DNA from 3 places in the Streptomyces sp. NPDC026673 genome. Region 3 is predicted to be linked to each of the others. Evidence: riboswitches for the same ligand, from Rfam matches in the RefSeq annotation. Region 3 holds a riboswitch; each other region holds the start of a gene.
What was found. A riboswitch is a leader RNA that binds a small molecule or an ion and turns the genes downstream of it on or off. The one in region 3 is predicted to bind cyclic di-AMP.
Positions count from the first base shown of each region.

Region 1 (3,267 bases), on a different contig from region 3:
GCTAAACCTGGACGTCGGGAGCGAGAGCCGGAGTGTGCGGGACTGGTCCGATTCGGCCGCGGTCTGCCCGCCGATGACCGCTGTTCGACGGGTGACCTGGTCACTTGCGGTCCGGCCGTGACCGATGTGAGGGAAGAGGGGCACCTCGGTGCCGGGTGCTGGTATGGGCGTGACTAGGGTCCTGAGCCATGGACGTACTCATCAACCTCTTCGTCGGCCTGCACATCATCGGCATCGCCGCGCTGCTGGGCGGCTTCCTCACCCAGATGAAGGCCATGGGCCGTGGCGAGGCCCGCTTCGTTCCGGGCATGCTGCACGGCGCGCTGACCATGCTCGTCACCGGGGTGGTGCTGGTCGGCCTCAACCAGGCCGACGACCAGCCGGTCAACAACATCAAGATCGGCATCAAGCTCGCGATCCTGGTGGTGATCCTCGGCCTGGTCTACGTCAAGCGGGACGAGGAGAAGGTGCCGGCGGCGGCCTTCGGCACCGTGGGCGCGCTGACCACCGCCAACATCTTCATCGCCGTGCTGTGGACCTGAGCACCGCGCGGACCGCTCAGGCCATCCGGGCGTAACCGTAGATCGGCATCTCGGTGATCGGGGCGATCTTCACGACGCTGCCCGTGTGCGGGGCGTGGATCATCTGGCCGCCGCCGATGTAGAGGCCGACGTGGGTGATGTCCGAGTAGAAGAAGACCAGGTCGCCCGGTTGCAACTGGTCGGCGGTGACACGGCTGCCGAAGTCGACCTGGTCGTAGGTGACGCGGGGGATGGAGACGCCCGCGGCGGCCCAGGCGGCCTGGGTCAGGCCCGAGCAGTCGTAGGAGTTCGGGCCCGTGGCGCCGTACACGTACGGCTTGCCCAACTGGGCGCGCGCGAACTCGATCGCCTTGGCCGCCTTGGCGGCGTAGGTCCCGGACGCGGCCGTCGAGCCCGTGGACGAACCCGAGGCGGTGTTCTGCGCCGCGGCCTTCTCCCTGGCGGCGATCTGGGCGGCCTTCTCGGCCGCCTCCTCCTGGCGCTTCTTCTCCAGCGCCGCCAACCGGGCCTTCTCCTGGGCGGTGAGGCTGTTCAGCAGCTTCTGCGCCGCGGCCAGCTTCTGCTTGACGGCCGTCTTCTCCGTGTTCAGCCGCTGCTGCGCCTCGGTCAGCTTCTGCAGGCTCTCGACGGCCTCCGCGCGCTTCTGCGTCGTTACGGCCTGCTCGGCGCGGAAGGTCTCCAGCGCCTGCTCCTGGCGGTCGGACAGGCGGTTCATCAGGTGCGCCTGGTCCAGGAACTGCTGCGGGTCGGAGGTGAGCAGGAAGGTCGTCGTCCCGTCCAGACCGCCGCCGCGGTACTGCGCCGCCGCGTACTCGCCGATCGTGCGGCGGGCGTCGTTGAGCGTCTCGGTCTTGCGGGCCACCTGGTCGAGCAGCGCGTCGGCCCGCGACCGCTGCTTGTCGGCCTGCTCCTTGGCGCCGTTGTACCGCTCGGTGGCGGCCTCGGCCTGGTGGTGGAGCGTGTCGACCCGGGCCTTGACCTCGGTGATCGAGGGCTTGTCGGGTGAGGCGGGCGCGGCGCTCGCGCTCTCGCCGAAGAGGGTGACCGTCGCCAGTGCGGCGGTCGTGAGTCCCACGGCAGCACGAGGGCCGGGGACGGTCAGCGCGCGGGGGCGCGGCTTGCGGTGCGTCGCCAAGTCGGGCGGCTCCTTCCGTGGACCGCCTACCGGGTTAGCTGTCGGGTTCGGGCTTCGGAAGGCCGCCCTACCGTCCGTCCGGGCGCGCCGCGCTCGTACGGACCGATTCACCCCAAGGTCGTGGGTCCCCGGCTCCGGCGGTCGCCGGACTCAGCGGAGGCGGCCCGTGACGGCACGGTCGCCGCCGCTCGGAGCGGACCGCCTGATGCGGCACGGTAGTCAACTGCGGGGGTCTGTGGGAACCCTGGTGTTCGATTTGTCCGCAATCATTTCGTGACCTTCACGATTCGGGGCCGTGACGCGGCCGCTCCGGGGACCGGCCGTGTCGGGACGGTGGCGCGCCGCGACCGGCGGAGGCGACCGGCGGCGGTGTCCGGGGGCGACCGGGGGTGCGGACGGGGACCCGGCGGACCCGGGCGGGCTCGGGCGGGCTCGGGCAAGCGGGGCAACGCTGTCCGTCCCACGCCCTAGACTCGGGAGGCGATGAGCAGCCTCTTTGACGACAGCTTCCTGGCCGGCCTCGAACCGACGGAGGAGCAGCCCCCGCCGCCTCCCGAGGACGAGCCCGAGACGGTGCCCGACGATCTCTTCGAGGGGCGCTTCGACGCGCCCGTCGACCGGGACGCGTACTACCGCGACGGCGCCGCGCGCCCGGCCGTCGACCCGGCCGCGCTGCTCGAGGGGCTCAACGAGGAGCAGCGCGCCGCGGTCGAGCACTCCGGCTCCCCGCTGCTCATCGTCGCCGGCGCCGGCTCCGGCAAGACCCGGGTGCTCACCCACCGCATCGCGTATCTGCTGGGCGCCCGCAAGGTGCACCCGGGCCAGATCCTGGCGATCACCTTCACCAACAAGGCCGCCGGCGAGATGAAGGAGCGCGTCGAGCAGCTGGTCGGCCCGCGCGCCAACGTGATGTGGGTCTCCACCTTCCACAGCGCGTGCGTCCGCATCCTGCGCCGGGAGTCCAAGAAGCTCGGCTTCACCTCCAGCTTCTCGATCTACGACGCGGCCGACTCCAAGCGCCTGATGGCGCTGGTCTGCCGCGACCTGGACCTGGACCCCAAGCAGTTCCCGCCGAAGTCCTTCAGCGCCAAGGTCTCCAACCTCAAGAACGAGCTCATCGACGAGGAGACCTTCGCGGACCAGGCGGAGAACCCCTTCGAGAAGAAGCTCGCCGAGGCCTACGCGATGTACCAGTCGCGGCTGCGCGAGGCCAACGCGCTCGACTTCGACGACATCATCATGACCACGGTCAACCTGCTCCAGGCCTTCCCGGACGTCGCCGAGCACTACCGGCGCCGCTTCCGCCACGTCCTGGTCGACGAGTACCAGGACACCAACCACGCCCAGTACACGCTGGTGCGCGAGCTGGTCGGGACCGGTGACGCGGAGGAGGGCGGCGAGGGGCCCGCCGAGCTGTGCGTGGTCGGCGACGCCGACCAGAGCATCTACGCCTTCCGCGGGGCGACGATCCGCAACATCCTCCAGTTCGAGGAGGACTACCCGCAGGCCCGCACCATCCTGCTGGAGCAGAACTACCGCTCCACCCAGACCATCCTGTCGGCCGCCAACGCCGTCATCGAGCGCAACGCC
Region 1 covers NZ_JBEZXR010000079.1:14,957-18,223, reverse strand. Annotated here, with positions in the region: gene AB0F62_RS35170 (hypothetical protein) at 189-542, shown strand; gene AB0F62_RS35165 (NlpC/P60 family protein) at 559-1,677, opposite strand; cyclic di-AMP (ydaO/yuaA leader) riboswitch at 1,685-1,843, opposite strand; gene pcrA (DNA helicase PcrA) at 2,161-3,267, shown strand, end outside.
Region 1: it holds a riboswitch for cyclic di-AMP, as region 3 does, so the genes downstream of both, AB0F62_RS35165 (NlpC/P60 family protein) here and AB0F62_RS38195 (C40 family peptidase) in region 3, are expected to answer to the same signal.

Region 2 (3,267 bases), on a different contig from region 3:
CGTCACCGGGCGGCACACCCGGATCGGCACGGGCCGGGTCGCCGGCTGGACGCTGTACGAGCACGCCTTCCTCCTTTCCACCGGTGAGGAGGTCAGCCTCTGGGAGGTCGAGCACACGATGACCCCCGACGGGCGTCCGGTGTGCGAGGTGTACGCCGACGAGACGGCGGCCTGCGACTCCGCGGACGTACGGCTCGAGGCCCTCTAGCCGCCCTCTAGCCGGACGCCGCGGATCCCGGCGGGATCCCGGCGGGATCCCGGCCGGATTGCGGCCGGAGTGCAGCCGGAGGAAATTGGGGCGTAGGCGAGTCGATGGGAGGCGGGAGGTTCCCATGGCGGTCCTGGCGGAGGTCGAGTTCCCCGGCGTGACGGCCCTGCAGTACGAGGAGGCGAACCACCGCGCGGGGTTCGGGCCCGAGCACCCTCCCGCGGGACTGCTCTCGCATGCCGCCGTGATCACCAACGAGGGTCTGCGACTGGTCAATGTGTGGCAGTCCGCGCAGGCGCTGGAGGCCTTCATGGAGATCATGATGCCCGCCGCCAAGGAGTCCGGGTTCCCGGAGCCGAGCGGGCCGCCGAGGGTCTCGGAGCTGTACAACTTCGTCGTTCCCTAGGCGGACCGCGAGGGGGCCCGCGGGAGCGGAGACGACGGACCGGCGGCACTGGTGTCGGGGGGTGTCACCAGGCCGCCGGTGTCTGTGGCGTCGTTCGCCGTCGGGTTGCCCCGGACGGACTCAGACGGAGATGCCCTTGCTGCGCAGCCAGCCCATCGGGCCGATCGGGTCGCCGCCGCCGGGGCGCACCTCCAGGTGCAGGTGCGGGCCGGTGACATTGCCGGTCGCGCCGACGCGGCCGATGGTGTCACCGGTGTTGACCTTGCCGGAGGTGACGATCATCGAGGAGAGGTGGCAGTACCAGAGCTCGGTGCCGTCGTCGAGGGTCAGGATGATGCGGTAGCCGTAGGAACCGGCCCATCCGGCCTCGGTGATGGTGCCGCTGTGGATGGCCTTGACCGGGGTGCCGGTCGGGGCGGCGAAGTCCTGGCCGGTGTGGGTGTTGGCCCACAGCGAGCTGGACTCGCCGAAGCCGGCGGTCAGCGTGTACGAGGAGACCGGCTTGACGAAGCTCTTGGCGAGCTCGGCCAGGCGCTCGGCCTCGAGCTTCTTCGCCGCCTCCGCCGCGGCCTTCTTCTTGGCGGCGGCCTCGGCGCGGACCCGCTCAGCCGCCGCGGACTTGGCGGCCTTGGCGGTGGCCTCCTGCTGCGCCGCGTTCCTGGCGGCCCGGTCGGCGGCGTTCCGCTGCTGCTGGGCCTGGTCGAGGATGCGGTTGCGCAGCGCCTCCCCCGCGTCGGGACGCAGGGCCTCGGCGACGGGCTTGGCCTCGGGGGCGCTGTCGTCGTCGACCAGGGCGCCGATGCCGGGCAGCTGGGACGCGTCGGGCAGGTGGGGAAGGGAGACGGGAAGCGGGTTCTTGCCCTCGGCGGTGGCGACCCCTCCGACGCCCAGCACGGCCACGGCCGCCACTCCGAAGACCGCGGAACCGCGGCCCATGGAACGCTGCTTGGCGACGCGGTGCCGGCCGCGCACGGGGGCGGTGGACTCCTCGGTGGGGTTCCACGGCTCGGCCTGCGGGCCTTCGTAGAGTGCGGCGCCGGACTGCGGGCCGTCCTCGGGCTCGATCTCGCCGAACGGGTGCGCGACGGCGGCTGTCTCGTACGCCTCGCCCGCGGCACCGGTCTCGGGCTCCGTGACGGGCTCGTGCTCCGCGGCGGCCTCGGACTGCGTGGGGGCCTCGGACTGCGTGGCGTTGGCGGCTTCGAACCAGCCGGCGGCCATGTTCCACTGGCCGGTGTCCCAGCCGTCGATCGCGTTCTTCGTCGGCGGCGCCTGCTCGGCAGCCGGGGGGTTCCAGCCGGCTGCGATGTTCCACTCGGCGGTGTCCCACTCGGGGTACGAGGTGACGGACCCCTGTTGCTGTCCGGGTATCAGGGCAGGCTCGTTCGACGCCACTCGGGCGCGCTCCTTTCCTTCCTTCTCGCCTACCGGGTTAGCTGACGGGTTCGGAGCAGGAAGGTCTCCTACGAGGACCGCGAACGGCCCCCGATTCACCCCAGGAAGTGGTTCCCCGGTTCCCGCGGACGGGATTCGGCAAGCGCACGGCGCCGCCCTGTCGGCGGCGGGACGACCGCGCTGCGTTATCGAACGTTAATAGAGGCGCCCGCCAATTCCAAGCCACTCAAGCGAGTTCATGACGGGAATCTATGGGGATGGAAAGGACATTAACGGACATCAGGGCGTGACAGCCGTGACCTACGGGAGATGTGAGTGTGCGTCAGTCGTTATGCGGAAGGGAGCGGCCTGCTCACGAGGAGTGATGGTCACCCCGGGATCCCGCCGCCCAACGCGCGGCCCAGACGGCCGTCGAGACGCCCGGTCGCCACGTCGGCGCCGCGGTGCGCCGAGAGCATTCCGTGCACTTCACGCCGCGGGACCGGGGAGAACGTGACGTAGTGCGCGGTCGCCGGACGCGCCCTGGCGGCCTGCGGCGCGCACCGCGGCGAGGCCGCGCAATCGGAGGCCGCGGCGGACGGCGCGGGCGAGGGTTCCGAGCCGCGACCCTCGGGGCGGTCGCGGAACCAGGCGCGGGGGTCGTGAGGATCGTCACAGTTGACATCCCCGGTGCCGTATGCAGACTGCCGCGCGAGGGCTAAACCCGCCCGGAGCGGGTCATGTTGGGCATCGCGTCCGGTCGGGAAGCGGATCGGGTCCGCGGCGTCGCCGGTCACCAGTCGCCGGTCACCAGTCGCCGGTCACCGGTCACCCGTCACTGGTCACCGCGACGCCCAGGCTCTGCCCGCCGTGGGCGGCGCCCCCGGGGAGCCGGGCCACACCGAAGCGGACACCGGGGCGAGGCTGGCGTCGAGCCGGTTGCAGGCGTGGGACCAATTGCGCATCAGCGCACTCCGCCCTCCGTGAACCGGGCGAGGACGACCGCTCAGTCCGCTTCCGGGGATTCCGGGTTGAGGTTGTCGGCCACCGAGCCGGCCGAGCTCGTCCAGGCCCTCGCGCAGCCCGTCCTCGGTGCCGATGTAGCGGGCCGTCGCCGTCGGCGAGTTCGACCCCCGCGGCCCAGAAGGTCTCCAGGGTGTTGACGGTCAGGCCCTCATACGCCCGCAGTTGGGTGGTGCGGGCGGCACCGGTGACCCGTCCCGTCCCCGTGGCGTCGGCCCCTCCCATGTACCCCGGGCCGGCCCGTCCCGGGGCGCCG
Region 2 covers NZ_JBEZXR010000001.1:84,616-87,882, reverse strand. Annotated here, with positions in the region: gene AB0F62_RS00410 (DUF6227 family protein) at 1-208, shown strand, start outside; gene AB0F62_RS00405 (hypothetical protein) at 333-614, shown strand; gene AB0F62_RS00400 (M23 family metallopeptidase) at 735-1,679, opposite strand; cyclic di-AMP (ydaO/yuaA leader) riboswitch at 2,021-2,160, opposite strand.
Region 2: it holds a riboswitch for cyclic di-AMP, as region 3 does, so the genes downstream of both, AB0F62_RS00400 (M23 family metallopeptidase) here and AB0F62_RS38195 (C40 family peptidase) in region 3, are expected to answer to the same signal.

Region 3 (3,267 bases):
TCTGCCGCGCAAATACGTTCTCTCGTAGCAGAGTTCACCGCTTTGGGCGACAGATATATGCATATAGCTGTGGTGACACCGGATTAAGGGCACGATGAGTGACACTCTGGCGCGTGAGTGCCGTCCGGATCGTGCCGCGCGGAAGGCGGGGCACGGCGCCGTCGGCTGCCGCGCGTACGGCCACGGGCGCGGCCGCGTCGGAGTCCTGGGCACGGCGGGAAAGGGACAGCGTCGCCATGGCAGACCACCAGGAAGCATCCGTCACCCTGCCGAGCGACCCTGCCTCGGTCCCCGCGGTACGTCGCTACGTGAGCGACCTGCTGGCGGAGTGGGGCATGCCGGATGACTCGGAACCCGCCGACTCCGTACGGCTCATCGTCTCCGAACTCGCGACCAACGCCGTGCTGCACACCCTCGGTCAGTCGCCGACGTTCACCCTCGACATCCAGCTGGACCGCGACGAGCAGCTGCGCATCGGGGTCACCGACAGCCACCCGCGGTGGCCGCGGAGACTGCCCGCGGCCGTCCAGCAGGACAACGGCCGGGGCATGGTGATTATCCGTCATCTCACGGCGGAGGCGGGCGGCACGCTCCTGGTCACGCCCACCCCCGAGGGCGGCAAAACGGTGTGGATCAGCCTCCCCTGGGCCGCCGCCGCCGTCGAGTGACCCCGGTGGCCCTCACTCCTCCCGGGTGAGCAGCAGCGCTTCCGCGCCCATCGGCACGAAGCCCGCGGCCGTGAACGCCCGCACGCTCGCGGCGTTGCCCGGGGCGATCTGCGCCCACACGGTCTCCCCGTCCGGGACGAGATGCCGCGCCGCCAGGGCCAGCCGGCGGCCGAGCCCGGCGCCGCGCGCCCCCGGGTCTACCTCCACGGCCGCCTCCCAGCGGCCCGCCACACCCCGGCCCGTCAGGACCGTGCCCCCGGGCACCGTCCACGCCCGTACGGCGTCGCGGTGCCGCAGGGCCCGCACGATCCGTGGATGTCCCCGGTCGCCGGTCTCCCGCAGGGCCGGGCCCGGGCCGGACGGCGGCGGTCCGGGCAGCGCGGGCGCGGCGGTGAGGAGGTCGACGTTGTTCACCGCGCGGCCCAGGAGCCCGCACAGCGCGGTGAGGAACGGCGGATTGAGCGGCGCCGAGAGGTCACCGGGCGGCAGGAGCCCGCGGATCCGTTCGGCGTCGGCGTCCGCGAAGACCACGGTGTGGGCGGTGAAGGCGATCACCCCGGCATCGCGCGGCCCGGGCTGCGGCACGATCGTCACCGAGCCGTCCGCGGGCGGGAAGAGGCCCGCGGCGGCATCGGCGAGGATCCGTTCGAGCGTCATGCCGGCACGCTACCGCCACGTCCACGGCGCCGGTCGCGTTGCCCGGGAGCCCCGGCTCCCGGGCAACGCGACCGGGGTCACCTCACCCGGCCGTACCAGACGCTGCGGCTCCAGATCTTCTCCAGCCGCACCTTTCCGCCTGGCTTGGGGGAGTGCCAGATCTTCCCGTGCCCCGCATACATCCCCACGTGGTAGATGTTGCTCCCGTAGTGGAAGAAGACCAGGTCACCACGGGTCCGCGCGGACTTCCGGATGTGCCGGACGCTGTTGTACTGCGCCGCCGCGGTGCGCGGGAGCTTCTTGCCCACCTTCTTGAAGGAGTAGAAGGTGAGCCCCGAGCAGTCGAACCGGCGCGGGCCGGCGGCCCCGTACGCGTACGGCGCTCCCCTCTTGGACGCCGCGATCTTCAGTGCCTTGGCGGAGACCGTCGCCGCGTCGGCCTGCTGGGCGAGGTCCGGCAGTACCGCGGGACCGGCCACGGCGGCCGCCGTGAGGGCGGAGGCCGCCCCCAGCCGGCACAGCACCGCGGACATGGCTGTCGGCGCACTCATGCGCAACCCTTCGTCGTCCGCCTGCGAAGGATGACCTGTCGGGTTCGGGCAGGCGAAGATGCCCGGCCGCTGCTGCGGCTTCACCCCAAGGGACCGGCGATGGCGCCGGTCCCGTCCTGCTCGGGTCCTCCGCTCCTGCCGATGCGTCGGTGTCGACCTGGCATCCGCGGCGGCGGCAGGATTCGGCGTCCGCGCGGACCGCCCCGCCGGGATGACGGGGGCTTGTCGTCGAAGGGATGATCACCCACCGAAGCGGCCGATTCCCAGCACAACCGGTCGAATGTGAGTCTCTTCACGACTCACCTATTCGGGTGGACTCCGCGGCGGGGGACTCTGTCTGACGAGTCGAAAGGAGTCGAACACCTGGGATGGAGTGCCGTATTCCCCATGTGTGCGGCCATATCGCGCAAGTCGGGGACACTCGGGCGTCCACGGCAAGTACAACGATCGGGCGAGTCCATTCGGTTCGAGTTCGCGCCGCTCGAACGGACCAGTGCGGTGACGCTCCGTCAGCGTGGCCGGGGTGAGGGCAAGGTCACCTGGCCGGCTCGGCGTTCGCCGTCGAGCACCCGCAGGGCCCGTTCCATGGTCCCCGTGTGCACCTCGTTCTCCCCGCGCATGTGCATCAATGTCAGCGCGTCACGCAGCTCCGCCGCCCGTCCCACCAGGGCCTGCGCGGCGCGCAGTGCCCCGTAGGTGTCCCGGGAGCGGGACGGATTGATCCGGCCCAGCAGGTCCACGACCTCCAGATAGGCGTCGATGAGTTCGCCCTCGGCCCGGGTCAGGGCCGGGAGCGGCGGAAGTTCGGGCACCACGGCCGGTCACCGCAGGGTGCGCGGGGCGCGGCCGGCGTCGCCCTTGCGGCTCAGCGTCAGCCGGTCGACCAGGCCGTAGGCCACGGCCGACGGGGCGTCAAAAATCGTGTCCCGCTCGATGTCGGCCCGGATCCGCTCCGGTTCCCGGCCGGTGTGACGTACCAGCAGCTCCTCCAACTGTTCCCGTCGGCGAAGCAGTTCCCTGGCCTGGATCTCCAGGTCCGCCGTGGTGCCCTGGATCGCCTCCGCGAACGACGGCTGGTGGATCAGCACCCGCGCGCCGGGGGTCGCCATCCGCTTGCCGGGCGCTCCGGCGGCGAGCAGGACCGCCGCCGCCGAGGCGGCCTGGCCGACGCACACCGTCGACACGTCGCAGGTGACGAACTGCATGGTGTCGTAGATCGCGGTCATGGCGGTGAAGGACCCGCCGGGGGAGTTGATGTAAAGCGAGATGTCCCGCTCCGGCGAGGTGGCCTCCAGATGGATCAGCTGGGCCATCACGTCGTTCGCCGAGGTGTCGTCGATGGGCGTCCCGAGGAGCACGATCCGCTCCTGGAGCAGCTTGGAGTACGGGTC
Region 3 covers NZ_JBEZXR010000098.1:16,704-19,970, reverse strand. Annotated here, with positions in the region: gene AB0F62_RS38205 (ATP-binding protein) at 237-668, shown strand; gene AB0F62_RS38200 (GNAT family N-acetyltransferase) at 681-1,325, opposite strand; gene AB0F62_RS38195 (C40 family peptidase) at 1,403-1,876, opposite strand; cyclic di-AMP (ydaO/yuaA leader) riboswitch at 1,880-2,038, opposite strand; gene AB0F62_RS38190 (hypothetical protein) at 2,386-2,691, opposite strand; gene AB0F62_RS38185 (ATP-dependent Clp protease proteolytic subunit) at 2,698-3,267, opposite strand, start outside.